DNA from 3 places in the Halobacillus sp. Cin3 genome. Region 2 is predicted to be linked to each of the others. Evidence: riboswitches for the same ligand, from Rfam matches in the RefSeq annotation. Region 2 holds a riboswitch; each other region holds the start of a gene.

Region 1 (10,224 bases), on a different contig from region 2:
AAAGACACCCATTCCTTCTTTATAATCATGTAGATAGGTCTGCGTCCACGTCATATTCTGATCCTGCATGTTAAAACCTCCCATAAAAAATAAGTGACTGCGGTTAGTATAAACCGCAGTCACTTATTTTATCCGTTATTCAGAATCTCCGGAGACCGGGATAACCGCTCCATCATATTCCTCTTCAATGAAGGTTTGGATGTCTTCAGAACGAAGAACCTCCACAAGCGTGTTCAGTGCCTCACTGCCCTCATCTTTGCTTTGAGCAGCGATGACGTTCACATAAGGAGAGTTTGTGCCTTCAAGGATGATCGCATCTTCTTTTGGTACAAGATCAGCTTCAATCGCGTAGTTGGTATTGATCGCTACAAGGACTTCTTCCTCTTTTTTATACACTTCAGGAAGGTTGGCAGCGTCCACACCGGTATCAAACTGAAGATTTTTAGGGTTTTCAACGATATCATTGACGGTGGCATCCACTTTTTCTACACTCTCGTCCAGTTTGATCAACCCTTCTTTCTCAAGAAGTGTCAGTACACGGCCGTGAGTGGATACAGAACGACTCATAACAAACTCTGTACCATCTTCGATATCCTCAAGGTTTTCATACTTTTGGGAGTACACACCGATCGGCTCAATGTGAATGCCGCCAAGATTGGCAAAGTCATAATCATCATTATCCTTTTCCTGAAGTTCCATGTAAGGAATCGTCTGGAAATAGTTTGCATCTATACGTCCTTCAGCAAGATCCTGGTTTGGAAGGATGTAATCCTGGTACTCCTCGATGTTCAACGTGATGCCTTCCTCTTCAAGAAGCGGCTTCGCTTCCTCAAGGACTTCGGCGTGAGGAACACTTGTCGCTCCTACTGTAATTTCTTTACTTCCTTCTTCACTGCTTCCTTCTCCGCTGGAGGAATCTTCTTCAGAAGAACCGCAGGCGGCAAGAACGAGAACGAATAAAAGCGCAATCGCTGATGTCCAGATTTTTTTCATGAATAATCTCTCCCTTTTTATTTTTATCTTTTGTCCAATTTACGGGAAGCATAATCACCGATGAATTGGAAAATAAACACAATGATAATGATAAGCACGGTACAGATGAAGACCACATCAAAATTACTACGCTGAAAACCGTAGAAATACGCAAAGTCTCCAAGACCGCCGGAACCAATCGCACCTGCTACAGCGGTGTACCCGATCAACGCAATGGCGGTAACCGTAATGCCTGAGATAAGCGCAGGCATCGATTCCGGCAGAAGAACTTTAAAGATAATAGTGGATGATTTAGCCCCCATCGCCTTAGCCGCTTCTACCACACCTTTTTCCACTTCCTTCAATGCAATCTCAACGAGTCTGGCGTAAAACGGAGCCCCTCCGATAATCAACGCAGGAAGCGCCGCGTTAGGTCCACGTATCGTCCCGACCAGGAAATCAGTGAATGGGAATAACAGTAGAATCAAAATAATGAAAGGAATGGCACGGAATATGTTTACGACAGAAGCCGTAATCGTATTGACCACTTTGTTCTGCCACAGACCCCCGGGCCCTGACAGATAAAGCAGCAGCCCCAGAAGGATTCCCAGAATAAACGTCCCGGCCACGGAAATGAGCGTCATGTATAACGTTTCATTCGTCGCCGTAATCATATCCTCCATGCGTACGTTTGGAAAAAAATCATTAAGCATCCGGGTTCACCTCCACTTCAACAGAAGTAGAGCGTATATATTCGATCGCCCGGGCCACTTCCTCATTGTCTCCTTCAAACTGAACAAACATCGTTCCGTAAGCTCCTTTTTGCGTCTGCGTGATCTTGCCGTGAAGAATATTGACATCCAGGACGAATTTCCTGGAGACCTCACTGATCAGCGCCTGGTTGGTACTTTCTCCTACAAAATGCAGCCGGACGATTTTGCCTGACTGATACTTATCTTTGATCAATTTCAGAGAGTGCTCTTTTTCCTGGTCACCCATCACCTGATCAACAAATTTCTTCGTCACTGGCTGTTCAGGATGAAGGAATACGTCCAGAACATCTCCCTTTTCAACAATTCTCCCCTGCTCCATGACTGCCACCTGATGACAGATCTTACGGATGACATGCATTTCGTGCGTAATCAAAACGATGGTCAGTCCGAGTTTTTCATTGATGTCTACTAGAAGATCCAAGATGGAGTCCGTCGTTTCCGGATCCAGAGCAGATGTGGCTTCGTCACAAAGGAGGACTTTTGGGTTGTTGGCCAGCGCCCTGGCAATACCTACACGCTGTTTCTGACCACCACTCAGTTGGGATGGATAAGAGTTTCCTCTGCCTGATAAACCGACCAAGTCGATCAGTTCGTTCACCCTTCTGCTCCGTTCTTCCTTTGGTACACCGGCAATTTCCAGAGGAAAAGCGATGTTATCATAAACCGTTCTGGACCAAAGCAGATTGAAGTGCTGAAAAATCATTCCGATATCCTGCCGGGCAATGCGTAGTTTATTCTTACTGAGGCCCGTCAAATCCTGATCGCCTACGTGGATGCTCCCCTCTGTTGGATCTTCCAGTCGGTTCAACAGCCGGATAAACGTACTTTTACCTGCTCCACTGTAACCAATAACACCGTAGATTTCCCCTTTATTTATCGTAAGGCTTAAACCATCAACAGCCTTTACTTCCCGATCCTTCGTTTGAAAAACTTTAGAAAGATCCTTGATTGTAATCATGATGTGTTCCCTCCCATTCAAAAAACGCCATTCTGTTCGAGAACAGAATGGCGTTTCAATAGCATTGTATCTTCTGTTCTCTCATCTGTCAGAGCTGTTACACTCTGCAGGATTTGGCACCTTGACAGGTCGGTTACTCCTGCTGGTTGCCGGGCATCGTCGGGCCAGTCCCTCCGCCACTCTGGATAAGAGATTTTAATCTATTAAATTATTAGTGCTTTAATTCAATTCATAACCACAAAGTGGATTTTAGCACTCTGCCACCAGCGTGTCAACATAAATGAGCCACTTTTCAGAAAAGAAAAACATCTGTATATGCAAAAAAATCTCTTCTAAAATAGAAGAGACTGCATGGAATCTCATCTATCAAAGCTTTGTGCTCTGCAGGATTTAGCACCGTGCTTTTACGCCGGTTGCCGGGTTTCAAAGGGCCAGTCCCTCCACCACTCTGGATAAGTTATGATGTCGCTGTGAAATTATATGTTATGTTAGCATGGAGTCTATACGGACGTCAAAGATTATTGCGCCGGTATATTTTTACAGCAAGGAGATGAAGTCATGAAGGAACGTGCTCCTCAATTTGAACTTTCTTATATAAATCAGCCCTCCACCTATCGTCTGAGCGACCATTTCGGAAAAGTGATCGTCCTGACTTTCTGGGCATCCTGGTGTCCTGACTGCGGGAGAGACTTACCTAAAAAAGAGCAGCTCTTTGAAACGATGGACAAAGAAAAAGTGGAGCTTGTTACGATCAACGTCCCGGGCCGTGAACGCAGCCCTGATGCCGGAAAGGAATATGCTGAGAAATTTCTTAACCAGCCTACATTGATTGATGATGGGCGAAGCTTATACGATACGTTTGGCTGCCAGGGCGTCCCTTCCACAATTATCATAGATCAGGAAGGCAGGGTCCACCAATCGTTCGGTGATAAAGCTTCCTTTCTGGATATTGTCCAGTCCCTGGGGGAAATTGTTTAATCATCAAAACAACGGAAGGCCTCCCACCCACTTATAACTGGTCATACAGCCGATGAATAAAACCCGTTCTTTTATTGCAGAACGGGTTTTATCTCATTTTTTCATCTTGTCATTTCCCGGGGAATAAAGGCGGGTTATAGATAGGGAATAATCTTTTCATACATGTGTGGGACGGATTGAAAAGCATAGACCTTTTCAAGAACTTCTCCTTTATGGGTGATCAAGAGGCATGGAACACTTTCCACTCGATATTGTTCCATCAATGCAGGATGCAGAGAGGCATTCATTTCTGAGAATAGTGGTTTTTTATACATCTCTTCCAACGTTACCAGCATTTTGCGGGCAAGGTGGCACGTCCCACAAAAAGGACTGTGAATAAATGTCATTGTTTTTTCATCTGAGGACAGCGCTTGTGCTGCCTCTTTTTGTTCTAAATTCTGCAAAGCTTCCTCCTAAATTAAATACATAGACTTCACGCTGAAATGACGGCTCAACAATGCACGTGCAAGTTCAGGCTCAGGCGTTGCCGCTACTTCCCGAAAGGCTTTATCAATATAAATATGTTCAGCGTGCGGAAGTTCCTCTGTCAGCATCTTCCGTAGTTTAAAACCGGAATCATCTTCATCCACAAGGATATAGACCGATCGTTCATCCAGGTTATGTTCAAAGATCATTTCTTCCATCCGCTCAATACCGAGCGTTCCATGAGTACAGATGATTTCGATTTTCTCATCCAGCACTTTGTTCAATTTCTTCTTATCTGTAATCCCTTCAACAATCAAAATCCGTTCTCCATCCATCTTCATCACCTACTATATAGAAACAGACCATGCCATAGGGCATGGTCTGAACATGATTAAGATCAAGCACGATCATGTCAGACAAGGAATCATCGGTCCTGCCTGTACAACGGGCTTACTTGTTTTGATTAATCTTCATCAATCATCGCTTCATATTCTTCAGAAGACATCAGCTGCTCAACTTCTGAAGAATCGCTTGGTTCAACGACAACCATCCAGGCTTTGTCATAAGGAGACTCATTCACAAATTCAGGGCTGTCTTCCAAATCTTCATTCACTTCCACAACTTTACCGCTGATTGGTGCATACAGTTCGGAAACAGTTTTTACAGATTCCACACTTCCGAAAGGCTCGTCTGTTTTTAGTTCTTCTCCCACTTCAGGAAGCTCTACAAACACGATGTCCCCAAGTTCAGATTGAGCAAAGTCCGTGATTCCGACTCTGACTTTTTCTCCTTCTTCTTTCACCCATTCGTGTTCCTGAGAATAACGTAGATCTTTTGGTAAGCTCATATTCGATTACCTCCACAGTTCTTGTTTTAGTTTAATGACAGTTATAAACATAAAAGCCTTCTGCTTTTATTTCCAATGTTCTGCTCACCGGCCCCAGACGTTTTCAAATTCATCGGCTTTGAAACCAACAGTGACCTTCGTTCCATCCGTGACGATGGGCCGTTTGATGAGCATCCCGTCCGAAGCGAGCAGGCGCAGCATTTCTTCTTCATCTGCATCTTTCAGCTTTTCCTTCAGGTTTAACTCCCTATACTTCTTCCCACTGGTGTTGAAAAATTTCTTAACCGGTCGTTCACTCCTGGCCGTGAGGTCCTTCAACTCTTCCTGTGAAGGGGGATGTTCAACAATATGTACAGATTCGTAAGGAACCCCTTCATCATCCAGCCATTTTTTCGCTTTTTTACAAGTACCACAGTTTGGGTACCAGTAGAAGGTAACAGGCATATGCTCCTCCTCCTTCCAACTTGTTACGTCTTATTTTATCACAATGGAGACAATCTTTTCATTGAAAATTACTTTTCCCTCCAATTCCTTTTTCATTCTTTTACATCCTTTCTTCTTTTTCATTCAAAAGCCTCCAAGAGCACCCTTTCACCTGGAAACTCGGATGTCCCCGTGAGAAAAAAACTGCCGGATTCCTTCCTCTCTACATGCCAAAAGCCCGCACTTGAAAGTGCGGGCTTCAATGATTTATACGTAATACTTTTCTGACTCAATTAACCCCTGGGCAATTTCCCGCTTCTTCGGAATGACATTCGTCGGTGTATGACGTGTCAGTTTACGAAGGGCACCAAGCATCATACGCAGAGAGTCGCCGGTTTCAGACGCAATCAACGTTTCTTTCGCATGGGCCTCGATTCTGTTAAAGGCTTCCTGTACATACACCTGCGTGTAGAGGAGCTTCTGCTTATTCTTCTCTTCACCAGAACGATTGATGGCTTTCTCCGTTCGAAGGAGGGCTGATTCCATGTTATAGATTTCACCGACCATATCAGCGATATTGACGAGCACTTCCTGTTCTTTATCCAGCTTTTCTCCGTACTTCTGTGCGGCAAGACCGGCAGCAAGAAGTCCGATTTTCTTAGCATTTTTAACTAGATACTTCTCCTGCTCCAATGGCTCCAATCCAGGTTCTTCCGGCATCATCATCATGATTTCCTCCTGGAGCGTCTGGGCTTTTTGGAGGAGAGGAAGTTCCCCTTTCATCGCTTTTTTAAGCAGTGTACCCGGGACAATCATCCGGTTGATTTCATTCGTTCCTTCAAAAATACGGTTGATCCGGGAATCGCGGTACATTCTTTCCACTTCGTATTCCGCCATGAAACCGTAACCCCCGTGGATTTGTACGGCTTCATCGGAAGCAAAGTCGAGCAGTTCGGTACCGAACACTTTATTCAAGGAGCATTCAATCGCATATTCAGCGATAACCTTCGCAACAGCAGCCCCGTCTTTCAGCTCTTCATCAGTTAGTTTGCCCATGCTCTGTTCAAACAGCCCGACGGTCCGGTAAACGGAACTTTCATTGGCATACGTATTTGCGGCAACCGAACCAATTTTCTCCTGGATCAATGGGAACTGTGCAATCGGAGTTTTAAACTGTTTTCTTTCTTTGGCGTATTTTACAGACAGTTCAATCGCCCGTTTCGCTCCGCCAACACCACCGATGGCCAGCTTGTAACGACCAACATTCAGTATGTTAAAGGCAATGACATGGCCTTTTCCAATGTCCCCAAGGACGTTTTCCACCGGAACTTCAGCATCTTCAAGAATCAATGTACGGGTGGAAGAACTCTTAATTCCCATTTTCTTTTCTTCCGGACCTGTGGATACACCTGGATACTCTCTTTCTACAATAAATGCTGTGAATTTGTCTCCATCAATCTTGGCATACACAACAAATACATCAGCAAAAGCAGAGTTGGTAATCCACTGTTTTTCCCCGTTCAAAATATAATGGGTGCCCGCTTCATTAAGCTTAGCCGTTGTTTTAGCTCCAAGAGCATCAGACCCTGATCCCGGCTCTGTCAGGGCATAAGCGGCAATCTTTTCACCTGTAGCGAGTACAGGAAGGTATTTATTTTTCTGATCATGGTTCCCGAAGAATACAATAGGAAGAGACCCGATTCCAACGTGCGCACCATGAGTGACAGAAAACCCACCGGCACGGGAGAACTTCTCTGTAATTAAGGATGAACTGATTTTATCCAGCTGGAGGCCGCCATATTCTTCAGGCACATCGGCGCCGAGCAGTCCAAGATCGCCCGCTTTCTTCAAAAGAGCGACAGAATGTTCAAACTCATGGTTTTCCAGGTTCTCAATCTTTGGAACAACTTCACCAAGAACAAAATCTTCAGCCGTCTTGGCAATCATCAAATGTTCATCCGTAAAGTCCTCCGGGGTAATGACCTGATCGGCCGTTACATCCTCGACAATAAATCCGCCACCTTTAATCATCTCTTTTAATTCACTCATTGGTTGTGCCTCCCCATTAGATTAATTCAAATACCCCGGCAGCACCCATACCGCCGCCGATACACATCGTTACGACACCAAATTGCTCGTTTCTTCTCTTCATTTCATGAATAAGACTCAGCGTCAATTTCGTCCCCGTACAGCCCAGCGGATGGCCAAGGGCAATCGCTCCTCCATTGACATTGACTTTTTCAGGATCCAGACCCAGCTCACGGATGACGCGCAGCGCCTGTGAAGCAAACGCTTCATTCAGTTCAAATAAACCAATATCCTGGATGGACAACCCTGCCATTCTCAATGCTTTAGGCACCGCTTCAATAGGGCCGACCCCCATAATTTCCGGTTCTACACCTGCGACAGCAAAAGATCGGAATTTCACGAGTGGCTGGAGGCCCTCCGACTTCGCCTTCTCATGATCCATTACCAGAACGGATGCAGCGCCGTCGCTCATCTGTGAAGAGTTTCCTGCTGTCACGGAACCTCTTATAGAAAATGCCGGCTTCAGCTTTGCGAGTATTTCCTGTCTCGTGCCGGGACGGACTCCTTCGTCGACTGCAAACATCGCTTTCGTTTCCTTCACTTTGTGATCAGCACCAAGTTCTCGGTTTGTCACTTCCACCGGTACGATTTCGTCCTCGAATTTCCCTTCCTGATTCGCCCGTGCCGCACGTTCATGACTCTGAACAGCAAAAGCATCCTGGTCTTCTCTTGAGATTCCGAAGCGGCCGGCTACCTCTTCAGCTGTATGACCCATGGACATGTAATATTCAGGAGCCTGCTCCACCAATTCAATATTCGGCTTGATCACGTGCCCACCCATAGGAATCAGACTCATCGATTCGGCTCCTCCCGCAAGTGCGGTGTCACTGTGTCCGAGCATAATTTTTTCAGCGGCGTAGGCGATACTCTGAAGACCTGAAGAACAGTATCGGTTTATCGTAATCGCAGGAACTTTATGATGCAGTCCTGCCAGACCTGAAATATTGCGGGCCATGTTCATCCCCTGCTCAGCTTCAGGCATGGCGCATCCGATAATGACATCATCAATATTCCCTTCATATCCTCCGGCTCTTTTTAAAGTTTCTTTTATCGTTAAAGCGGCCAGATCATCCGGTCTCGTATGAGCGAGTGCGCCTTTTTTAGCGCGGCCCACCGGTGTTCTTGCTCCCGCTACAATCACTGCTTCTTTCAATGTATGTCCCCTCCTCTATGTCCTCTCCTTTTAGTTACGGAGCGGTTTTCCTTTCATAAGCATGTGCTGCATACGAGCCTGTGACTTCGGCTCACCAATCAGGCTGAGGAACGCCTCTCTCTCCAAGTCAAGCAAATACTGCTCATCAACGAGTGTCCCCTGTTTCAATCGTCCGCCAGCCAGTACAAAGGCCAGCTTTTCAGCAATTTTCATGTCATGCTCACTTGCGTATCCGCTTAAAACGAGAGACTTCGCCCCAAGAATCATTGTAGCCAGCCCTTGTTCTCCTGTGACGGGGACCTTCGTCCGCTTTGGTGCTTTGTATCCAGAACCGGCCAGACTAAGAACCTTCTGCTTAGCATCATGCAGCAGATGATCTCCGTTCGTACTTACTGCATCTCTTTGATCTAAAAATCCGTTTTCAAGAGCTTCTTCTCCAGAAGTAGATACTTTAGCCATCGCAATCTTTTCAAAGACACTGACGGCCGCCTTTTGAAGGTCAACCTCCACACCCTCAGGGATATTCCGCAGGTGTTTGATATACAGCTCCTTGTTACCACCACCGCCGGGGATCAGCCCGACTCCTGTTTCCACAAGACCCATGTACGTCTCTGGAGAAGCTTGAATCGCAGCAGACGGAAGGCAGACTTCCGCTCCTCCGCCAAGCGTCATTCCAAATGGTGCTGCAACGACCGGCTTATCAGAATACTTCAGTTTCATCATGCTGTCCTGGAAGTTCTTTACGACCATTTCAATCTCAAAGAAATTGTAATCCTGAGCTTCCATCAGCATCATGCCGAGGTTGGCACCAACACAGAAGTTCTTCGCCTGGTTACCGACGACGAGGCCGTGCCAGTCATTCTCATCTACGTAATCCACAGCGAAGTTCATCATCTGTACAATATCCAGCCCTATCGCATTGCTTCGGGAATGGAATTCGAGAGCAGCGACTCCATCACCTAAGTCAATGAGGCTCGCACCCGCATTTTTCTTAATCACATCTGTTTTCTCTTTCAGACGCTTCAAATTGATTTGTTTTTTATTAAAGACCTTCTCTTTGTACTCCCCATTGTGGTAGTAGTAAACGTTTCCATTTTCATGTTTATAAAAGGAAGGATTCTTATGATCGACCAGTTGCTCCACCCATGAAGGAACCGTTTCCCCTTCGGCCTTCATCCGTTCAACGGAGGATTCAACACCAACAGCGTCCCATATTTCGAATGGACCTGCTTCCCAGCCGAAACCCCACTTCATGGCATCGTCAATAGCAGAAATATCATCAGCTATTTCTCCTGCCAATTCTCCTGAATACAGAAGCACCGGTTTGATGATGGACCAGATCAAGTCACCGGCACGATCTCCTTCTGCCTGAACAAGGGTTTTGAGCTTGCGGTGCAGGCCTTTCTCTTGTTTGGCTGCTTCTGTTGCTTTTGTTTTTAATTTTCCACGCGGCTCATAATCAAGTGTTTCAGGATTCAACTGAAGAATCTCGCTGCCTTCTGCTGTTTTATTCTTCAGGAAGAATCCTTGACCGCTTTTTGATCCGAGCCATCCTTTTTCAAGCATC
Region 2 (10,224 bases):
AGAGAGGAAGGTGCTGCTTAATCAACCGGATGCCTTCAATTGTCGCTTCTGCTGACCCGATATACTGCGCATCTCCGGTACCGACGGGGAAGACGAGCGGGTCAAAAATAATATCACGAGGGTTTATCTCGTATTCGTTTACGAGAATATCAAAGGAACGTTCGGCGATTTCCAGTTTCCGCTCCGCCGTAACGGCCATCCCCGTTTCATCAATCGTCCCGACAACAAGTGCCGCTCCGAACTGCTTAGCTAGGGGAAGCACCTCTTTGAAGCGCTCTACACCATCCTCCAGGTTGATGGAGTTAATGATCACTTTCCCCTGGGAAAAGGTAAGAGCTTTCCGGATGACGTGATAATCCGTGGAGTCGATCACCAGAGGCACCTTCACCTTATTGACGACCTGCTTCATGAAGGCTTCCATATCCTTGATTTCCTCCCGGTCCGGGTCGGCGAGACAGATATCGATGACCTGTGCTCCTTTTTTCACTTGGGCGCGGGCAATTTCCGACGCTTCCTCGTATTTTTCTTCTGCAATCAATCGTTTGAACTTTCTGGACCCGATTACGTTCGTCCGCTCCCCTACAAGGATCGGGCGGTCAGCGGGATCATCATAAATCAACGGCTCAATTCCGGATAGTGCGTGGGCATGGTCTTCCGGGGCGGTTCTTGGAGTGTACGCTTTGACGGCTTCTGCTATGGCACGAATGTGATCCGGCGTCGTGCCACAGCAGCCGCCGACAATATTCAACCATCCTTTTTCAGCAAAACCTGCCACTTTAGATGCCAGAGAAGCCGGGGTTTCATGATAATGTCCTTCTTCATCGGGCAGCCCTGCATTGGGGTAGCAGCTGACGGAGGTGGCAGCAAGATCCGAAAGAGAGCGCAGGTGATCCCGCATAAACTCCGGCCCTGTGGCGCAGTTCAACCCGACGACAGCCGGATTCATATGTTCCAGCGATAAATAAAAGGCTTCTATGCTTTGTCCGGCAAGGGTCGTTCCCATCGGCTCAATCGTACCGGAAATCATAAGGGGCAGCTCGATTCCGAGTGCATGACCGGCACGTGTAATCCCGAGATAGGCCGCTTTGACATTCAGCATATCCTGGGACGTTTCCAACAACAGAAGGTCGACGTTTCCCCTCATTAATCCGCGTGCCTGTTCCTCATAGGTGTCCGCCAGCTGCTCGAATGTCGTCCCACCGGTGACGGATAAGGTTTTCGTCGTCGGCCCCATCGCTCCTGCAACAAAGCGGGGGTGATCTTCTGTGCTCATTCGTTCTGCAGCCGTTTTAGCGATTTGTGCTGCTTTGATATTGATTTCCTCCGCCAGGTGACCGAGATTGTATTCATCGAGGACAAGGCTCGTGGCACCAAACGTGTTGGTTTCGATAATGTCCGCTCCCGCTTCCATATACCGGGTGTGGATGGTATCAATCAACTCCGGGTAGGTGAGGTTCAAATATTCATTGCATCCGTCGTAGTCCTCGCCGCCAAAATCCTCAGGGCTCAGGCCTGCTTCCTGAAGCATCGTCCCCATGGCTCCGTCCAAAATGAGAATCCTCTTTTTCAGCTGTTCGTCAAACCATGTGGATGCCATCGGACATCTTCCTTTCCTGTTCCTTTGTTTTCTGTTTAATGTACTTCGTTAGTTCCACCGTCATCTCGTAGCGGAGGAACGGGGTGATCAAGTAAATGCCGTTAAACAGGTCAACCGCTGTATCGATGAGGGACTTTGCAATGCTGATGCCCTCGGCCTGCGCTTGTTTCCGGTCCTGTCCGGCTTTTTCCATTTTTTCCAGTATGGAAGGAGACAGGGTGATGCCGGGCACTTCATTGTGAAGGAATTCAGCATTGCGTGCGCTTGTCAACGGCATGATGCCGATGTAAAGAGGGGCTTCCACTTGTTTTGTCGCTTCATAGACTTCGAGAAGCTGCTCTTCGTTAAACACAGGCTGACTGATAAAGTAATCGGCGCCGGCGGTGATTTTCTTCTTCATTCTTCCGACGGCACGGTTCAAATTTCTTACATTCGGATTAAAGGCTGCAGCGACTGAGAATGATGTTTGGTTCCCGAGAGAATTTCCGGAAAAAGAAATGCCTCTGTTCATCTGCTTAATATAGTGAATGAGATCCAAAGATGACAAATCATAGACAGACGTCGCTCCAGGAAAATCCCCGATCTTCGTGGGATCACCGGTGACCGCCAGGACTTGGCGGATGCCTTGTGTATGAAGACCCATCAAGTGGGACTGCAGACCGAGAAGATTGCGGTCCCGGCAGGCGATATGGACGAGTGGATCGACATCATATTTCTCTTTAATGATCGAAGCCATGACAGAGTTGCTGATTCGTGGAGAGGCTAGGGAGTTATCCGCAAGGGTGATCGAGTTAACACCAGCTTCCTGAAGCGCTTTGGACCCTTTAAGAAAACGATCGATGTTCAACTTTTTCGGGGGATCCAGTTCGACAATGATGGACCGGCCTTTCTTCGCCGCTTCATGGAGGTGTGGTCGTTGATCTTTAGTGGATTGGACGGCTGTTTCGGCCTTTTGACGGACAACTACAATCTTTTCTTTGATCGGTGCTTTTCCTTTTACTTTGGATGCGATGGCTTCAATGTGCTCCGGTGTTGTGCCGCAGCACCCGCCGATGATCCGCGCCCCTTGGTCGTAAAGCGCCCGGGCGCTTTTTTGAAAGTAGGAGGGATCTGTCGCATAAACGAGTCTGCCATCCTGAAAGGCCGGCAGACTGGCATTCGGATAGACCGATAGAAAAGCTTTTTCGGGTAAGGGCACTTCTTCTAAGGACTGGATCATATGGTACGGGCCGAGACGGCAGTTGATGCCTGTCACGTCCGCTCCGATTTTTTCCAGGTGAGTGAGCGCGTCAGGGAGTGGTGTACCATCCTGCAGCACCCCGGGTTCATGCATCGATACCTGGGCAATCAGAGGAAGGTCTGTTTCCTTCCGGGCGATAGACAGAATGGTGGAGAGTTCCTCTAGATCATAGAAGGTTTCAAAAAGAAGGCCGTCCACTTGTTCAAACAAAAGACAGTAGAGTTGTTCCCGGAAGCTTCGTTTTATTTCCTCAAGAGAAACAGCTTGTTTCTGAACCCCCCGGATGCCGCCGACCGTTCCGAGTACATACGCCTTGTCGCCGGCGGCATGTCTTGCGAGCTGGACAGCGGCTGTATTGATCTCCTTTACGTGATCCTCGAGGCCGTAACGGCCAAGTTTGATGTAATTGGCACCGTACGTATTGGTTTGAATCAAATCGGCTCCTGCCTGGACGTAAGCGTCATGAACGCTTTTCACTTCTTCTGGATGCGAAAGGTTCAGTTCCTCGAAACACTGGTCGACCCCGTAGGAATAAAGAAGAGTCCCCATCGCCCCGTCTCCGACCAGTGTTTGTCTATGGAGGGCTTCACGTAATGTCATATACTCACCCTCCTGTCTTCAGCAGTCCGTTCGATTTGGTTCAAAGCCTGCGAAAAGTCAGCGATCAGGTCCTCCGGTTTTTCCAATCCGACCGATAAACGCAGCAGTCCGTCTGTGATGCCGCGTTTGGCCCGTTCCTCCTTAGGCATGGAGGCATGGGACATCCGCGCCGGGTACGATAAGATCGACTCGACAGCTCCAAGACTTACGGCATACACCGGAATTTCGACAGCTTTTGTGAATTGACGGACAGCCTCCTCGTCACGGAGGCGGAAAGATAGAACGGCTCCATACCCGTCGGATTGATACGTGTGGGTGGAATTCCCCGGATGACAGCGGAAGCCTGGATAGTACACGTGCTCGACCAGAGGGTGACTGGATAAAGCTTCTGCGACTTTTGCCGCTGATTGAGATGATTGGGTGATTCGGCAGTGGAGTGTCTTCAGGCCGCGGAGCACGAGCCAGCAATCGTGTGCGCCCAGAATAGATCCGAAAGAATTCTGTAGAAAAGAAAGAGCCTCTGCGACGTCTTTCCTGTTGGTCACGGCTAACCCGGCGACGACGTCACTGTGTCCGGCAATGAACTTTGTTGCACTATGGAGGACAAGATCGGCGCCAAGGTCGAGCGGACGCTGCAGGGCTGGTGTCATAAAGGTGTTATCGACAAAGGTGAGGCAGTTGTTCGCTTTGGCGAGTTTTGCCACTGCACTTATATCAGTGATTTCAAGTGTTGGATTGGAAGGAGTTTCAATATATAACAGCTTCGTATTCGGCTTTATGGCTGTAGCCACTTCATGCAGATCGGTCATGTCAACAAAGGTGTGATCGATTCCAAAGCGGTGGAGAACATCGTGGATCATTCGGAAAGTCCCCCCGTATACGTCCTTGGTTATAACGATGTGATCCCCTTTGGATAACAGCATGAATGCTGTGGAGATCGCTGCCATTCCGGAGGCGAAAGCAAAGCCTTTCGTGCCGTTTTCAAGGCCGGCGATCGTCTCTTCCAACGCTGTTCTTGTCGGGTTTCCCGACCGGCTGTAGTCGTAATCCCCCGGTGTGTCAAAATCCTGTTGGTGAAAGGTTGAGGACTGTTGGATCGGGACACTCACCGCTCCGGTCTGCGGATCGAACTTCTGGTCGTTGTGAAGCAGGCGGGTCTGCAGGGAATGGGTATTCATTGGACGGATTCCTCCTTAGGTAATTGACTCAAAGTAGATTGAAGATCTGTCAAAAGATCATCGATATGTTCCACGCCTACGGAAAAACGGAGCAGTTTATTGCACACGCCGTAGCGGACGCGTTCTTCTTCAGGGATATCGGCATGGGTCTGGGTGGCGGGGTAGGTGATGAAGCTCTCCACACCTCCGAGACTTTCCGCAAAACTGATTAAATTCAATCCTCTTAGAAAAGGGTCGATCCAATCTTCTTCCTTTAGCCGGAAGGACACCATGCCGCCTTTTCCTGGGTAGAAAATATCACTCACACATGGATGATCTTCCAGGAATCGAACGACGGCTTTGGCGTTGCCTTCATGCTGCCTCATCCGTAGAGGCAGGGTTTTCATGCCGCGCATGACGAGCCAGGAGTCGAACGGCGACAGGACAGCCCCGGATGTATTCTGATGAAAAGCGAGCTTTTCGCTGATGCCTGCTCCTTTACTGACAAGAAGTCCGGCCAGAACATCGTTATGTCCAGCCAAATATTTCGTCGCGCTGTGAATGACGATGTCCGCTCCATCCTTCAACGGCTGTTGAAGGGCCGGTGTGTAAAGGGTGTTATCGACAATCAGCAGGAGGTCATGTTCTTTTGCAAGTCCGGCCATCTGCTTGATGTCGGTTTGGTGCATGAGCGGGTTTGTCGGGGTTTCAATGTAAACGGCTTTCGTACGTTCGGTCACATAAGAAGGGAGGTCATTCAGCTTTTCGTTTTCCAGGTAGGTGAACTGTAGACGGTAACGCTCCTTCATATGTTCAAATAAGCGGTAGGTTCCCCCGTACAAATCTTCGGATACGAGAATTTCATCACCCTCCCGGAATAGGGAGAGGACGGTCTGGATGGCGGACATTCCTGAACTGAATGCAAAACCTGCGTCACCTTCTTCGATATCGGCGATGGATGCTTCAAGGATTTTTCTTGTCGGGTTGCCCGTCCGCGTATAATCAAATCCTGTAGATTCCCCGAGCCCGGGGTGGCGGTAAGGGGTGGAAAAGTAAACCGGTGGATTGATCGCTCCGTACGGTTCGTTCCGCTGGTTTCCTGTCTGGACGAATTTTGTTTCCGTGTGACACATAAAAATACTCCTTTCGTTTATGAACCGATCAAGAGAGGAAGAAGCGTGAAGACGAAAAAGGACGCCTTCTCTAAGAAGAAGGCGTCCTGGATATCCAAGGCTTCTTCTTATCTTTCAAGTTGATCAACAACTTGCTGGAGTTAGCACCCTTCTGGTCGATACCAGGGGTTGCTGAGGCTTCACAGGGCCAGTCCCTCTGCCTCTCTCGATAAGAATATAATTGTAAGTTCATGTAAATGTTGATGACTACTCTACACTACTCAGAAAGTTTTGACAATATGCATACGGAAGATTTTTCAATTTTAATCGAAACGTCCTATTTTATCCGTATTCCTTTTGGTGGGTCCGTTTTTTCTCAAGGTATTCTTCATCCTCGCGGGCTTTGATCCATTTCTCTTCGAAAATCCGGGCTGATTCTGCTTTTTCCTCATCCATGTCACGGTCGTTGATGTCTCCATCGTCATCGTATTTTTTTCCACCTTTGTAATTGGCGTACCGGCGCGAGCGTGTATACCCCATCTGGAGGAATTTACGGGCCATATCCATGCCGACAAAATCATCGTTTTTCTTGTATTCTTCAAACATAGCGTAAATTTTTTCTGACGACTCTCTGGCGATTTCAGGTGTTTTGAAGCGCCAGTGCTGGAGAATTTCACTTTTGTAGGGTTCGACAAGAAGTACACCCTGCTCGCCGCGCCCGACACGGTATTTTTCGGGTTCTTCTCTGAAATCAATGGAATCAAAATCTAAATCGTAATCAAAAGGCATGGTCCTTCGTCCTTTCTGTATTTTCTATGCCGAACATATTCAATTTCAGGTCCCTGGACAATTTTTTGATTAAAGCGCCGCCGGCTGTGCTGTTTCCCTTTTCATCAATGGCAGGGCCGACGACGCCGATTCCCATTCTTCCAGGCACCGTACCGATGATGCTCCCGGATACTCCGCTTTTACATGGGAATCCAGCTTCGACTGCGTAGTGGCCGGATGAGTTGTACATCCCGGAGGTCATCATGATGGCTTTTACGGTTCTTAGGTGGTGGGCGGGAATCAAGCTTTCTTCCGTATCTGGATCGAGGCCGCCTTTAGCAAGGAACAAGCCGACCCGGGCAAAGTCATGACAGCACATCATGACTGCATTCATACGATAGTATAAATCCAGCGCTTCTTCGACATCGGTTACAAGTGTGCCTGTACTGTGCATAAAGTAGGCGAGGGAACGGTTGCGCGAGCCGTTCGCCTTTTCTGCTTCGTACATCTCTCCGCTCATTTCAAGATGGTCGTTGCTGGTGATTTTCTTTAAGAAATGCATATAGCGGTCGAACCGGTTTTCCACGCTCTGTCCTTTAATAAGGGAAGCTGTAGCGATCGCGCCTGCGTTAATCATCGGGTTGAAAGGTTTGCTTGTGTCATAGGACTCCAGCTGGCTGATGGAATTGAAGAAATCTCCCATCGGCTCCATTCCTACGGTTTGAAAAACACGGTCCTTTCCGAAGTCCTGGAGAGCAAGCATCAAGCTGATGACTTTTGAGGTACTCTGCATCGGAATGTATTGATCATGATCCCCGGCGCTGTAGCACGAGCCGTCTGTCGTGATGATGCTGACGCCGAGGTAGTCTTTATTTGCCTCCCCGTAATCAGGAAGGTTCATATTCACCTTTCCTTGAGAAGCATAGGGACGGCTGTCCTCAATAGCTTCTTCCAAATAGGAGTTCGATAGTTCTGTCATAGCGTTTCTCCTTTTTTGTAGTTCAGTACCCTCTTACAGAAAGTGGGTAAACAAAAAAAGCAGCCATCCCCGCAGGGAAGTGGCTGCATGTGCTTACTGCTGCTTTAAGTAGCGCCGGTCTTTCAGGAACAATCTCCAGAATAAATAGAAGGCTGGAATCAAAATCCCGAAACCGACAGCATAGACGATCAGCATGGGGTAAAAGGTGGAAGCGTTGGTGAACCCATCGCTGACTGTTAAATCCGGGTAAATCAAGTACGGCAGGTGGGCGGATCCGTACGCATAAATAGCGAATCCGTACTGCAGCACGATCATGATGACGGCAGGGCGGGCCCGTCCCTTTCTTCCGTCCGGTTTTTTCAAAAACAAAAGAACGTAGCCGATCAGGAAAAACAACAGGGAAAGGCCGAAAATGAGCCAGTTCTGCTCAATATTATCAACAATCCAACCAGCTTCCTCAGGAAATGTTCCGATTGTCAGCATGGCGACAGCGATGCTGACAGGTCCGAGCCACAGGGCGTGCTTTCTGAATGTATCATACGCATCCCAGTCTTCAGCTTCCTTGGCATAGTCCATTAAAAAAACCGATGAAATAAACAACTCGGTGGATAGACCGAATAATACGTGCATGTACAGCGTCGGATGGGTCAGAAGCTCTCCGTATTCCAACCGCGGGTAGTCATCCTCAAAGCTGATGAATCCCCCAAGGGTAATCGGCAGAATACTGACAAGCAGGGCAGGAATGATCAAACCTGTGACCCCGGAAGTGACACGCAGCAGCCCGACAAATTTCCCTGCATAGTGCTGGAACACCATAAAGGTGGTCCGGATCGTCAGGAGCAGCAGTCCGAGCGCGACAGGAACGAGCAGGACACTGCTCAGAAGCGTCGTTGCATAAGGGAAAAACGTGACCACAGAAACGACGAAGATGACGAGGAATACATTGGTGACCTCCCACGTCGGAGATAAAAAGCGGTTGGCAATCTGGGCGGCGCTTTTTTCCTCACTTTTTCCATAAATCATCCCCCAGAACCCTGCCCCGAAATCAAGAGATCCGAGCATTGCGTAAATGAACAGCAGGCTCCACAGAATGGTGACGGCCAGTGTTGAAGCTTCCATAAAAAGTTCTTCCTTTCTCTGCCTTTATTGAGAGCTCAAGTCCCGGCTGACAGGGTTTCTCTTGAAATAGAACCGGAGGACGAATCCTGTGACGAACAACAGGGTGATGTACAAACTCATGAACAAGTAAAAGAGAAAACCGACACTTTTGGATTTTGTTGCAGCTTCCCCTGTTCTCAGGACATCTGTAATCGTCCAGGGCTGTCGTCCGATACAGCTGAAGCACCAGCCAGCTTCGATTGCCAGCAAAGCCAGCGGTCCGCTGACGACAAGGATGGCGAGAATCCATCCGGGAAACTCTTTTTTTAGGACGAGTTTCCAGAACAAGGCGGCAAAAGCGACGGCAATCAGGACAGTACCGATGCCGACCATGACATTGAACAAAATATGGACATACAATGGCGGCCACAGCTCCTGCGGGTATTCATTCAGACCTATCACTTCGGTATCAAGCCGGTCACCGGCAAGGAAGCTCAGTCCGTATGGAATTTCAATGGCGTACTTCACCCGCTGGTCCTCAAGGGACGTGTAGCCTCCGACAGAAAGCGGGGCATAACGCTGGGTTTCGAATAACCCTTCAGCAGCTGCCAGTTTTCTTGGGTTGTATTCATGGAGCATTTGAGCGGTTTCGTGGCCGTTGATTGCTGTGCCTAAAGACATCAACGCGCCGAAATAAAGGGCGATCATCAACGCTTTTTTATGATAGGCACGCTCCTGGTCGGTGATTTTCGACTTCATCAAACGGAGCGCAGCCACGGAAGCCACAAGAAAAGCGACGGTCATGTAGGCGGAAAGGGTGACATGGATGGCCGTGACCCCGAAGCTCGGGTTGAAAAAGGCCGCCCACGTATCAATATCTGTAATTTCCCCGTTTGGAAGCATACGGAAGCCCGCCGGGGTGTTCATCCAGGCATGGACATCGGTGATCAGTATGGCCGACGCAGTCGCTCCAAGAGCAACAGAGATGATGCTTACAAGACGGAGCGTCGGCGGCAGGCGGTCCGCCGCATATAAGTAAATCGACATGAAAACCGCTTCAATCAGGAAAGCGAAAATCTCCATCTGGAACGGCAGGGCGATGACCTGGCCGACGATTTCCATGAAGTCAGGAAACAGCAGGGAAATCATAACGCCTACAATCGTTCCGGATGCGATCGATACAGCAAGCAGGATGGCGAAGGCCTTCGTCCATCTTCTCGCCAGCAGTGCATAATCGCTGTCTTTTTTAATAAAATACATAACTTCCGCTATGATGATCATCACAGGAAGTCCTACACCGATGGTGGCATAGATGATATGGAAGCCCAGGGAAGTTCCGAAAAGGGCACGGGCCATGACGACGATATCCATTTGATTTCCCACCTCACAACAAGTTTCATTATCCTTTGGTTATTCTTCCTATGAGGTGGAGGATTATTCGTTAGCAGGAACCTTTTTCTACAAGAACCATATACTCGTCGACGGAAAAATGTTCAACACCTGAATCTGACGATGTAATGGAAAAGTAGGCCTTGGTATTGTTGTCTGCCGACAATAAAGCCTGTTCTATCGCGCGCTGTTCAACAGGACAGGACTGGGTGCGTGTCACCCACGACGAAAAAGGGAGGGTCTTCTGCCGTTTCAAGTGTTTCTTCACGATCAGCGATTGGTCG
Region 3 (10,224 bases), on a different contig from region 2:
CGGGCCGCTGGGTACGATTTCCATGGAGCGTTTCTGCAGGGATCTTCATGTACTACTGGATCGCTTGGAAATTGAACAGGTTCATCTGCTTGGCTATTCACTTGGAGGCCGGGCTGCGCTTTCCTTTGCTATGCTTTACCCACATAAAGTGAAAAGTGTCCTGCTGGAAAGTGCTTCACCTGGTCTTGCTTCGACGGAAGAACAGCTGGCCAGACAGGCCAAAGATAAAGCGCTGGCTGATATGCTTCTGCGGGAAGGTCTGCATGCTTTCGTTGATTACTGGGAGCAGATTCCGCTCTTCCGTACCCAGGAAAGGCTCCCGGAAGTGAGGAAGCAGCAGATCCGGAGTGAGCGCCTCAGCCAGCAGAAGCAGGGTCTTGCGGAATCACTATCGGGGATGGGGACAGGCCATCAACCGTCGTGGTGGGAACAGTTAACTACTTTAACCGTTCCAGTCTGGCTTATTACAGGGGTGGAGGATGAGAAGTTCCAAAACATCAACAAACAGATGTCTGAACTGCTTCCGCAAGTCCATTGGGAAGAGGTGGAAGGGGCCGGACATGCCGTACACCTTGAGAAACCGCGAATTTTTGCTAAAATTGTAGATAGCTTCATGTTAAAATAGTCAATGAAAGCGTTTTTCATGAGGGTATATAGATGAAACATAATGAAGGAGGAAATGATATGTCTTTTGATTGGATTCAAGATCGCGAGTACGAAGATATTATGTACGAGCGTTTCGAAGGAATTGCTAAAATAACGATAAATCGTCCGGAGGTCCGCAACGCGTTCCGCCCGCAGACGGTTTCCGAACTGATCGACGCATTTGCCTATGCTCGTGACGATTCCAGAATCGGTGTGATTGTTCTTGCAGGAGCCGGTGATGATGCGTTCTGTGCCGGAGGTGACCAGAAAGTACGTGGGCACGGTGGATATGTCGGCAACGACCAGATTCCACGCTTGAACGTCCTGGACCTACAACGTTTGATCCGTGTTATTCCTAAACCGGTCGTAGCTATGGTTTCCGGTTATGCTATTGGTGGGGGTCACGTCCTACATATTGTCTGTGACCTGACGATTGCTGCTGATAATGCGATCTTCGGCCAGACAGGACCGAAAGTCGGAAGCTTTGACGCCGGTTATGGCTCTGGTCTTCTTGCGCGTATCGTCGGCCATAAGAAAGCTCGGGAAATCTGGTACCTGTGCCGTCAATATAGTGCAAAAGAAGCGGAGGACATGGGCCTTGTCAACACGGTTGTTCCTTTGGAGGAGCTTGAAGCAGAAACGGTTCAATGGTGTCGTGAAATGCTGGATAAGTCCCCGACAGCCCTGCGTTTCTTGAAGGCTTCCTTCAACGCAGATACAGATGGTCTTGCAGGTCTGCAGCAAATGGGTGGAGATGCAACACTTCTTTACTACACAACAGATGAAGCAAAAGAAGGCCGCGACGCCTTTAAGGAAAAGAGAAAACCTGATTTCGATCAGTTCCCTCGTTTCCCTTAATAACTGGACATCATAAGTGAAGGGGCATTCCAAAGAAGGGAATGCCCCTTTTCCAATGAAGGAAAGGAGAGAACAATATGGGGGAAAAGATTCCTCACTGGCTGGATAAACAAGCCTTTTTAAATCCGGAAAAAACAGCACTGGAAACACCAGAAGGACACGTTTGGACATTTTCTGAGCTTCAGGAAAGAAGCCGGCAGATGGCTTATGATTTAAAACGTATGGGAGTGGAGGAAGGTGATCATATTGCTTTTCTTTCAGGAAACGATATTCATTTTCCTGTGTTCATCCATGCGGTCAGCTATATAGGAGCTGTTGTCGTTTTACTGAATACAAGGCTGACAGCGCCTGAAATCTCCTATCAGCTTCAGGATGCCGATGTCTCCCGATTGTTTTTCGCAGCCTCCTTAACAGAGAAAGCATACCAAGCTGTGGAAGGTACAGGGGTGAAGGCTGTGGAATGCATAAATGAACCTTCCGTGAGCAGAGAGGAAGGGGGATTGAAGAAAGAGATTGATTTTGATGCTCCCTATACGATGATGTACACATCCGGAACGACAGGAAATCCAAAGGCCGTGATTCACACCTACGGCAACCATTGGTATAGTGCAGCTGCTTCCGCTCTTAACCTTGGTTTGACGCCTGATGATAAGTGGCTCATCTGTCTGCCGCTTTTTCACGTCGGCGGTTTCTCTGTATTGATCAAGAGTGTGGTTTACGGAATGTCCGTGTACCTTATGGATAAATTCGATCAAGAGCAGGTCCATGAAGCTGTGATGGATAAGCATGTGACCCATGCGTCTGTCGTTACGGTGATGCTCCAGCATCTTGTCAAACGGGCGGGTTCATCCGGTTATCCGGATACGTTCCGCTGCATGCTGCTCGGGGGCGGTCCCGTTCCGAACGTGCTGTTAAAGAACTGCTCTCAAAAGGGAATCCCTGTTTTCCAGACCTATGGGATGACGGAAACCTCCTCACAAATTGCAACATTGAGCCCTGCTTCCGCTTTTGATAAGGCGGGATCGGCAGGAAAAGCATTGAGCCTTGCTCAGCTGTGGATCGACACTCCTGTCCCAGGGGAGATTGGAGAAATCATTGTCCAAGGGCCTATGGTGTCGAAAGGATATTATAACCGTCCGGCACGGCAGGAACCTTATATTCATACCGGAGATCTTGGGTATCAGGATGAGGACGGTTTTTTATACGTCGTCGACCGTGTGAAGGATATGATTATATCCGGTGGGGAAAATGTCTATCCTGCTGAAATAGAAAGCGTGCTTTCAGAAATCCCCGGTGTTAAAGAGGCTGGAGTTACGGGGCGTCCGGACGATCGATGGGGTGAAGTGCCGGCAGCTTTTCTTGTGGCGGAGAACGAGACGATCAGGAATGAGGACATCTACCGTTATATTGGTGATAGGCTGGCGAAATACAAGCAGCCGGCTGATATTTACTGGGTTCAGGAACTGCCACGAAACGCCTCCAACAAATTACTGAGAAGGAAATTGTTTTCCCTGACAGAGGGCGGTGACCAATGAATATCGAGAGAATCATCCTCAAAAAGATTGAGCTGAAGATGAAACATCCCTTTCGTACGAAAAGGGGGAGTCTAACGGCACGTCCACTTATTATCGTTGAAGCTCACGATCGCTCAGGCTTGACCGGATACGGAGAAGTGACGGCATTTCCAGAGCCTTTTTATACGTATGAAACGACAGACACGGCATGGCATATCCTCAAGGATTTTCTTATCCCTCTATTGGCGGAAAACCCGCTTTCCCACCCCGGGCAGTTTCAGGAAATCGCAGCTTCCGCGCAGGGACACCCGATGGCCAAAGCAGGATTGGAAGGCGCTGTCTGGGATCTGTATGCCAAACAGAAGGAAACAAGCCTTTCCTCTTTGATCGGAGGAACGAGAAAGATGGTACAGGCGGGAGCTGTCCTCAGCCTGAGTGACCACCTTGAAGAGGATATTGCTGAACTGCAGATGGAGGGCTTTGAAAGGTATAAGCTTAAAATCATCAAAGGGAAGGAACAGGAGATGATTGAATCGGTCCGGGCTGCTTCTCCGGATCTGCCCATCATGATCGACGGGAACGGGCAGTACGATGAAACGGATATGGAGAACTTGACCGCTTTGGATCGTTATGGCCTGCTGATGATTGAGCAGCCGTTCCGTTCCGGCGATTTTCACCTGCACCAGCAGCTTCAGAAACGAATGCAGACATCGATCTGCCTGGATGAATCGGTGACCTCTTATCAAGATGCTGTACAGGCGGTTGGATTGGGCAGCTGCCGGATCATCAATGTGAAAATCAGTCGTGTAGGAGGATTGGGGGCCGCCAAAGAAATCCATGATTTCTGTGCTGCATCGGGAGTGCCGGTGTGGTGCGGAGGTATGGTGGAATCGGGGATATCCAAAGCTCATAACCTTGCCCTCGCCTCGCTGCCTAATTTCACCATACCGGGAGACTTGTCCGGGTCGACACGTTATTTTGAAGCTGATATTGTAAAGCCTCCGTTGAAGGTGCAGAAAGGCGCCTTACCTGTGCCTCAAGGTCATGGGATCGGCGTAGAAGTCGATGAGGAAAAGCTGGCAGAGGTGACGCAGCAGTCTTCCACCCATACCCTTTCCTAAATGGATTCATAACCTTCGCCTTCATGGTTCACACTAAGGGAAAGGAGGGTGAAGATGGGACGAGATCCGTATTACATTAACATCGGTACGCGGGAGATTTCGATAAATCATGATGCCAACAATGATGATTTTATTATCTACGCCACCCCTGAAGAAGTGACGGCTCTGCGTGAAGTGTTTGATGAGATTGCTCATGCAGACGTCCGGTCCTTTTACAGGGCTCATATTCCATTTATGCCTTACCATCAGGATCAGGATAACGATGATACCGATGCCGATATGCATAAGGCTTTCCAACAGATCTATGATCTGGGTGATGAAATGACGAAGAAGCATATTGAGGAAATGGGCGTATTGAAAAGTTGAGAGAAGGGCCGCTTCCCCTTTTGAAGCGGTTCTTTCCTACATAATAGGGGGATTTTGTGTCGGTACGGACCGGAAATCCTATAAGTGGAGAGGGACTGGTTTGTATTTGCGGCTGCTTATGGTACGATTTAAACAGGAAAGTGAACGTATAACAAGGATTAAAGGCAGTTGAAGAGACATGAAAACTTTTTATGATTTTTATCAAAATCCTGTCCGGTTATCCTTCGAGGATCACCCTTTTTCTGAAGAGCCAAAACATGTGTGGATCATCTGCCGCTTTCGTGATCAGTGGCTGTTAACCCGGCACAAAGACAGAGGGCTCGAATTCCCTGGTGGGAAAGTAGAAGAAGGGGAGACGGCGGAACAGGCAGCAGTAAGAGAAGTGAAAGAAGAAACAGGAGCCGATATTGATGATCTGACTTATCTTGGGCAGTATCATGTCGATGGAAAAGGCGGAACTGTCATCAAGAATGTCTATTTTGCTACAATATCTGAGCTGGCTGATCAGGATCATTATTTTGAAACGCATGGCCCTGTTCTTTTCCGGCACCTGCCGGGAAACTTGAAAAATAACGACCGGTTCAGCTTCATGATGAAGGATGAGGTTCTTCCGGAATGTTTAAAGCGGCTGGAACACCGCTGAACAGAAAAAATCCGCCGTTGGATAACGGCGGATTTTTTGTATTTAGTTTGTGTGGTGGGTCGGGCCGGCCTGCTTGATTTTATCACTGGCGTATGTGAACTTTTTGAAGTTGGCATGAAACTTCTCGGCAAGTTCCTTGGCACTCTCATCATAAGCGGCCGGATTGTTCCACGTTTTTCTCGGAAATAAGACTTCGTCCGGTACTCCCGGGCAGTGGGTCGGGATGTGAAGCCCGAACACAGGGTCTTTATAAGTTTCGGCAGAACTCAGTTCACCTTCCAGAGCTGCATGGATCATGGAACGTGTGTAACTCAGTTTGATACGCTCGCCTTCTCCGTAGGCTCCCCCTGACCAGCCTGTATTGACAAGGAAGACGTCCGTATTGAACTGGTCTATTTTCTCTCCGAGCATCTCTGCATATGCTGATGGAGCAAGCGGAAGGAAAGGGGAACCGAAGCAGGCGGAGAAAGTAGCTTCCGGCTTGGTAATCCCTCTCTCTGTGCCAGCCAGTTTACTCGTATAGCCGCTTAGAAAATGGTACATTGCCTGTTCTTTTGTTAAACGGCTGATCGGTGGGAGGACTCCCGTGGCATCGGCTGTCAAGAAAATGATGGCATTTGGATGGCCGGCAATACTTGGCTGCACTGTATTATCAATGTGATCCAGTGGGTAGGCAGCCCGTGTATTTTCCGTCAGGCTCGTATCGTCATAATCCGGTGCGTGTGAATCCGGCTGAAGGACGACGTTTTCCAAAACGGATCCAAAATGAATGGCATCATAGATCTGCGGTTCTTTTTCTTTGGACAGGTTGATGCACTTGGCATAGCATCCTCCTTCAATGTTAAAGACACCGTAGGGGGACCAGGCGTGCTCATCGTCCCCGATCAGGCGGCGCTGAGGATCAGCGGACAGAGTCGTTTTTCCTGTGCCTGACAGACCGAAGAACAGAGCAACGTCGCCTTCTTTGCCGATGTTGGCCGAACAGTGCATCGGAAGGACGTTCTTTTCCGGAAGCAGGTAGTTCATGACGGAGAAGATGGACTTCTTGATTTCCCCTGCGTATTCTGTTCCTCCGATGAGGACAACGCGGTGTTTAAACGAAACCATTATGAACGCTTCGGAATTCGTGCCATCCACGTCAGGATCTGCTTTGAAGGTTGGAGCAGATATGACAGTGAACTCTGTGTCATGCTCCTCCAATTCGGATGCCTCCGGCCGGATGAACATTTGGCGGGCGAATAAATTGTGCCAGGCGAATTCTGTAAGTACCTGCATAGGAAGGCGGTAGCGCTCATCCGCTCCTGCAAATCCTTTAAAGACGAATAACTCCCTGCGGTCTTTCAAATAATCGAGCACTTTATGGTATAATTTCACAAACGTATCATCGTCAATAGGCTGGTTCACAGCACCCCATTCAACTTTATCTTCGGTTACGTCGTCGCGGACAATGAATTTGTCCTTTGGTGAGCGTCCCGTATAGGTACCGGTCGTAGCCTGAACAGCCCCTTTTTCCGTGAGTGTACCTTCATTGCGGTATAAGATCTTTTCCACTAAATGTGGAACAGATAATTGGTGGTGGACATGGTCCTGGGAAAGTAGAAGATTAAGTTCTGACAGTTGGTTTATTGTACTCATATGCATCGTCCCGCCTTTGCAGTTTAATAATGTGAGATTAGTATAACACATTTATTTTAATCGTCCATACTATTCAGTGGATTGTGGGAAAGTTTTCAATTCTGCCCTATTTCATGGCTGTTATTATCCTATGATGGTTTTATCAGAACGTTTATCCAGGATGAATTTGGATGGAAAGGGTTTTTCGAAACCCGATGAATCTAATTGACATTAAACACGCTTTTCGATACGATAGCTGAGAACGGAAACTCTCTTATCCAGAGTTGGTGGAGGGACAGGCCCTTTGAAACCCAGCAACCGTCCTCAGGGACATGGTGCTAACCTGAAGCAAGGAGTCAGCTCCTTGGACGATAAGAGCGAAAGGAAGCAGCCCCTTTCCTCGGTATAGGAAGGGTTTTTTCTTTTTATATGAAGGAAATGTCCATGACCAGGCCTTGCCGCCTGTTTATTATTTCTGACTGAGAACGTGCACGAAAACGTTTTCGGATCCAGGGTGACACTCATGAAATGAACTTATGTTTTTCTACACATACTGGTAAAGAGTTCCGTCTAATACTTTGTACTTACAGAAGGAGGAGTTTTTAGAATGCCAGCGAACCGCCGGTTATTCACATCAGAATCCGTGACAGAAGGTCATCCGGACAAAATCTGTGACGCTATTTCTGATGCTATTTTAGATGAAATTTTAAAAAACGACCCGAATGCAAGGGTGGCATGTGAGACAACAGTAACTACGGGACTTGTCCTGGTTTCCGGTGAAATCAGTACGAATACCTATGTTGATATTCCATCAATCGTGCGCCAGACGATTAAAGATATTGGATATACACGAGCAAAATACGGCTTTGATGCAGATACATGTGCCGTTTTGACGGCTATTGATGAGCAGTCCCCGGATATTGCGGGTGGGGTGGATGTTGCGCTTGAATCCCGTGAAGGGAAAATGAGCGATGATGAAATAGAAGCCATCGGTGCTGGTGACCAGGGATTGATGTTCGGGTTTGCCAACAATGAAACACCTGAACTGATGCCGCTGCCTATTTCTCTTGCCCACAAACTCTCCAAGCGTCTTTCTGATGTCCGCAAAGACGGAACACTCGATTATCTTCGTCCTGATGGCAAGACGCAGGTAACGATTGAATATGATGAAAATGATCATCCGGTCCGCGTGGATACGATTGTTATTTCGACTCAGCACGCTGAAGAGGTCACGCTCGAACAGATCCAGAAGGATTTGAAAGAGCAGGTGATCGGGCCGGTTGTACCGGAAGGCTATATTGATGATGAAACCAAATACTTTATCAATCCGACCGGGCGTTTTGTAATCGGCGGTCCTCAAGGGGATGCCGGTTTAACAGGACGTAAGATCATCGTAGATACGTACGGTGGATATGCGCGTCACGGTGGTGGTGCCTTCAGTGGGAAGGATGCGACCAAAGTGGACCGTTCCGCTGCATACGCAGCTCGTTATGTTGCGAAAAACATCGTAGCCGCAGGTCTTGCGGATACGGTGGAAGTCCAGCTCGCCTATGCGATCGGGGTGGCTCAGCCGGTTTCCATTTCCATCAATACCAGCGGGTCCGGCAAAGTGTCGGAAGAAAAGCTGGTGGACGCTGTGCGTGACTTGTTTGATCTCCGTCCTGCTGGAATCATTAAAATGCTCGATCTTCGTAAGCCTATTTACCGTGATACGTCTGCCTACGGCCACTTTGGCCGGACAGATGTTGAGTTTCCATGGGAACGTACGGATAAAGCGGAAGAGCTCAGTGGTCGTTTTCAATAAAAAAAAGCTGTTTCCTTGTTGGAGGAAGCAGCTTTTTCTATTTTCACGAGTGTACAAAAGGTAGAGTACGTATTGGTCTTTCAATCTACGATACGGCCATCCCTTGTTCTTCCTGAGAGATTGTATCCATTTCCCTCCGCCTGTCTTCTATTCATGCAGGCATCCAGCTGAAAAGCGTTGGATGACTACATCAATGCGATTTGTGGACACCCCTGCTGAATGACATGTTTTTTTGTCTATCAGCCCCGAAGGTTTTTATAGTACTGCCCTTTTGCGACATACGATTTCCGGATCCGGTCCATTTCTTTGTAATCCTCTTCTGTTAAGGAACGGATCACCTTGGCCGGACGCCCGAAGGCCAGTGTATCCGGAGGGATTTCTTTTCCGGGCGGAACAAGGCTTCCTGCTCCGATAAAGGCCCGCTCCCCTATGACAGCGCCATCAAGAATCATGGATCCCATACCGATCAGAGCGTCGTGTTTAACGTGTGCAGAATGCAGGGTAACCTGATGCCCGACCGTAACGCCGTCTTCCAGTATGAGAGGCTGGTCAGGGCTTTGGTGCAGCATACTCAGATCCTGGACATTTGTGTTTTTACCGATATGTACCGATGAGACATCGCCGCGGATGACCGTCTTAAACCAGATGCTTGCGTTCTCTTCTATGACAACATCCCCGGTAATGACGGCATCTTCTGCTGTAAAAGCTGATGGGTGGATGAGAGGTTGTTTCCCTTTATATTCGCAAATCATACGAAGCCCCCTTATAATATGAATAACATCAGTATATCAAATGAAAAGAGGGATCGGCTGTGGAAAAACTGGAATCGACCCGTGATCGCGCAACGATCATTCTCGTCCATGGCGCTTTTGAGCATAAGGGAAGGTATAAGGAACTTGCCGATCGTTTCCGTCAGGACGGTTTTTCAGTGATTTATGGAGACCTGCCGGGACAGGGGTTGTCCGATGGGAAGAAAGGTCATATTCGTTCGTTTGGTGATTACGTTGAAACCATTCAAAGCTGGTATGAGCAGGCGGATCCGGATAAAAAGATATTCCTTCTCGGCCACAGCATGGGTGGACTGGCTGTGATTCGTTTTATGGAGGAAAAGCAGCCCCAGCTGGATGGTGTGATTTTGTCTTCTCCAGCTGTACAGATCCGGAATAAAACGGCCCGGCCGCTGGAAGCTTTATCATATCTAATGAATGTTTTTACACCTTCGCTGCGTATGAAAGCGGGACAGAATCCCGAAAATGTAACTAGAAACCAAATCAAGGTTGAAGAATTCCGTCAGGATCCTCTTGTCATTGATAAAGTATCGGTGCGGTGGTACCGTGAGTTTCAAAAGGCGGGAAGCCGGGCGTTTCAACAAGTCAATCGTTTTCCTGATGTTCCTCTCTTAGTGATGCAGGCAGAGGAAGACCTTTTAGTGGATCCGGCACGCACGAAAGAATGGTTCAATCATGTTGATACCAGTGAAAAAAGTTATAAGCTGTGGCCGGGCCTTTATCATGAAATTTTCAATGAGCCGGAAAATGACCAGGTCTATCACTATACACAGTCTTTTTTGAGCAACATAATAAATGAACGTTAGGAGTGTCCACCCTTGAAGGAGTCCGTTCCAAGCAATGCTGTCCATCTGCTTTATGAAGTGTATCG

The links. Region 2 has a riboswitch for S-adenosylmethionine ahead of QMA39_RS18020 (methionine biosynthesis PLP-dependent protein). Riboswitches for the same ligand answer to the same signal wherever they lie in the genome.
Region 1: another riboswitch for S-adenosylmethionine. It lies ahead of QMA39_RS08505 (methionine ABC transporter ATP-binding protein); the one in region 2 lies ahead of QMA39_RS18020 (methionine biosynthesis PLP-dependent protein).
Region 3: another riboswitch for S-adenosylmethionine. It lies ahead of metK (methionine adenosyltransferase); the one in region 2 lies ahead of QMA39_RS18020 (methionine biosynthesis PLP-dependent protein).

The regions. Positions count from the first base shown of each region.
Region 1 is NZ_CAMZMV010000002.1:71,971-82,194, forward strand. It holds gene QMA39_RS08490 (carboxymuconolactone decarboxylase family protein) at 1-69, opposite strand, end outside; gene QMA39_RS08495 (MetQ/NlpA family ABC transporter substrate-binding protein) at 136-993, opposite strand; gene QMA39_RS08500 (methionine ABC transporter permease) at 1,017-1,685, opposite strand; gene QMA39_RS08505 (methionine ABC transporter ATP-binding protein) at 1,678-2,703, opposite strand; SAM riboswitch class I at 2,782-2,895, opposite strand; SAM riboswitch class I at 3,060-3,162, opposite strand; gene QMA39_RS08510 (TlpA disulfide reductase family protein) at 3,262-3,681, shown strand; gene QMA39_RS08515 (thioredoxin family protein) at 3,816-4,124, opposite strand; gene QMA39_RS08520 (topoisomerase) at 4,134-4,481, opposite strand; gene gcvH (glycine cleavage system protein GcvH) at 4,610-4,993, opposite strand; gene QMA39_RS08530 (arsenate reductase family protein) at 5,078-5,437, opposite strand; gene QMA39_RS08535 (acyl-CoA dehydrogenase family protein) at 5,684-7,465, opposite strand; gene QMA39_RS08540 (acetyl-CoA C-acetyltransferase) at 7,482-8,657, opposite strand; gene QMA39_RS08545 (3-hydroxyacyl-CoA dehydrogenase/enoyl-CoA hydratase family protein) at 8,688-10,224, opposite strand, start outside.
Region 2 is NZ_CAMZMV010000008.1:25,965-36,188, reverse strand. It holds gene metH (methionine synthase) at 1-1,597, opposite strand, end outside; gene QMA39_RS18030 (bifunctional homocysteine S-methyltransferase/methylenetetrahydrofolate reductase) at 1,578-3,437, opposite strand; gene metC (cystathionine beta-lyase) at 3,434-4,615, opposite strand; gene QMA39_RS18020 (methionine biosynthesis PLP-dependent protein) at 4,612-5,727, opposite strand; SAM riboswitch class I at 5,832-5,942, opposite strand; gene QMA39_RS18015 (DUF4385 domain-containing protein) at 6,049-6,495, opposite strand; gene glsA (glutaminase A) at 6,485-7,453, opposite strand; gene QMA39_RS18005 (cytochrome d ubiquinol oxidase subunit II) at 7,547-8,572, opposite strand; gene QMA39_RS18000 (cytochrome ubiquinol oxidase subunit I) at 8,597-9,922, opposite strand; gene QMA39_RS17995 (class I SAM-dependent methyltransferase) at 9,993-10,224, opposite strand, start outside.
Region 3 is NZ_CAMZMV010000002.1:5,643-15,866, reverse strand. It holds gene menH (2-succinyl-6-hydroxy-2,4-cyclohexadiene-1-carboxylate synthase) at 1-625, shown strand, start outside; gene menB (1,4-dihydroxy-2-naphthoyl-CoA synthase) at 685-1,503, shown strand; gene QMA39_RS08160 (o-succinylbenzoate--CoA ligase) at 1,581-3,038, shown strand; gene menC (o-succinylbenzoate synthase) at 3,035-4,138, shown strand; gene QMA39_RS08150 (hypothetical protein) at 4,193-4,504, shown strand; gene ytkD (RNA deprotection pyrophosphohydrolase) at 4,683-5,147, shown strand; gene pckA (phosphoenolpyruvate carboxykinase (ATP)) at 5,190-6,782, opposite strand; SAM riboswitch class I at 7,033-7,139, shown strand; gene metK (methionine adenosyltransferase) at 7,369-8,565, shown strand; gene QMA39_RS08130 (gamma carbonic anhydrase family protein) at 8,805-9,317, opposite strand; gene QMA39_RS08125 (alpha/beta hydrolase) at 9,377-10,159, shown strand; gene QMA39_RS08120 (tetraprenyl-beta-curcumene synthase family protein) at 10,172-10,224, shown strand, end outside.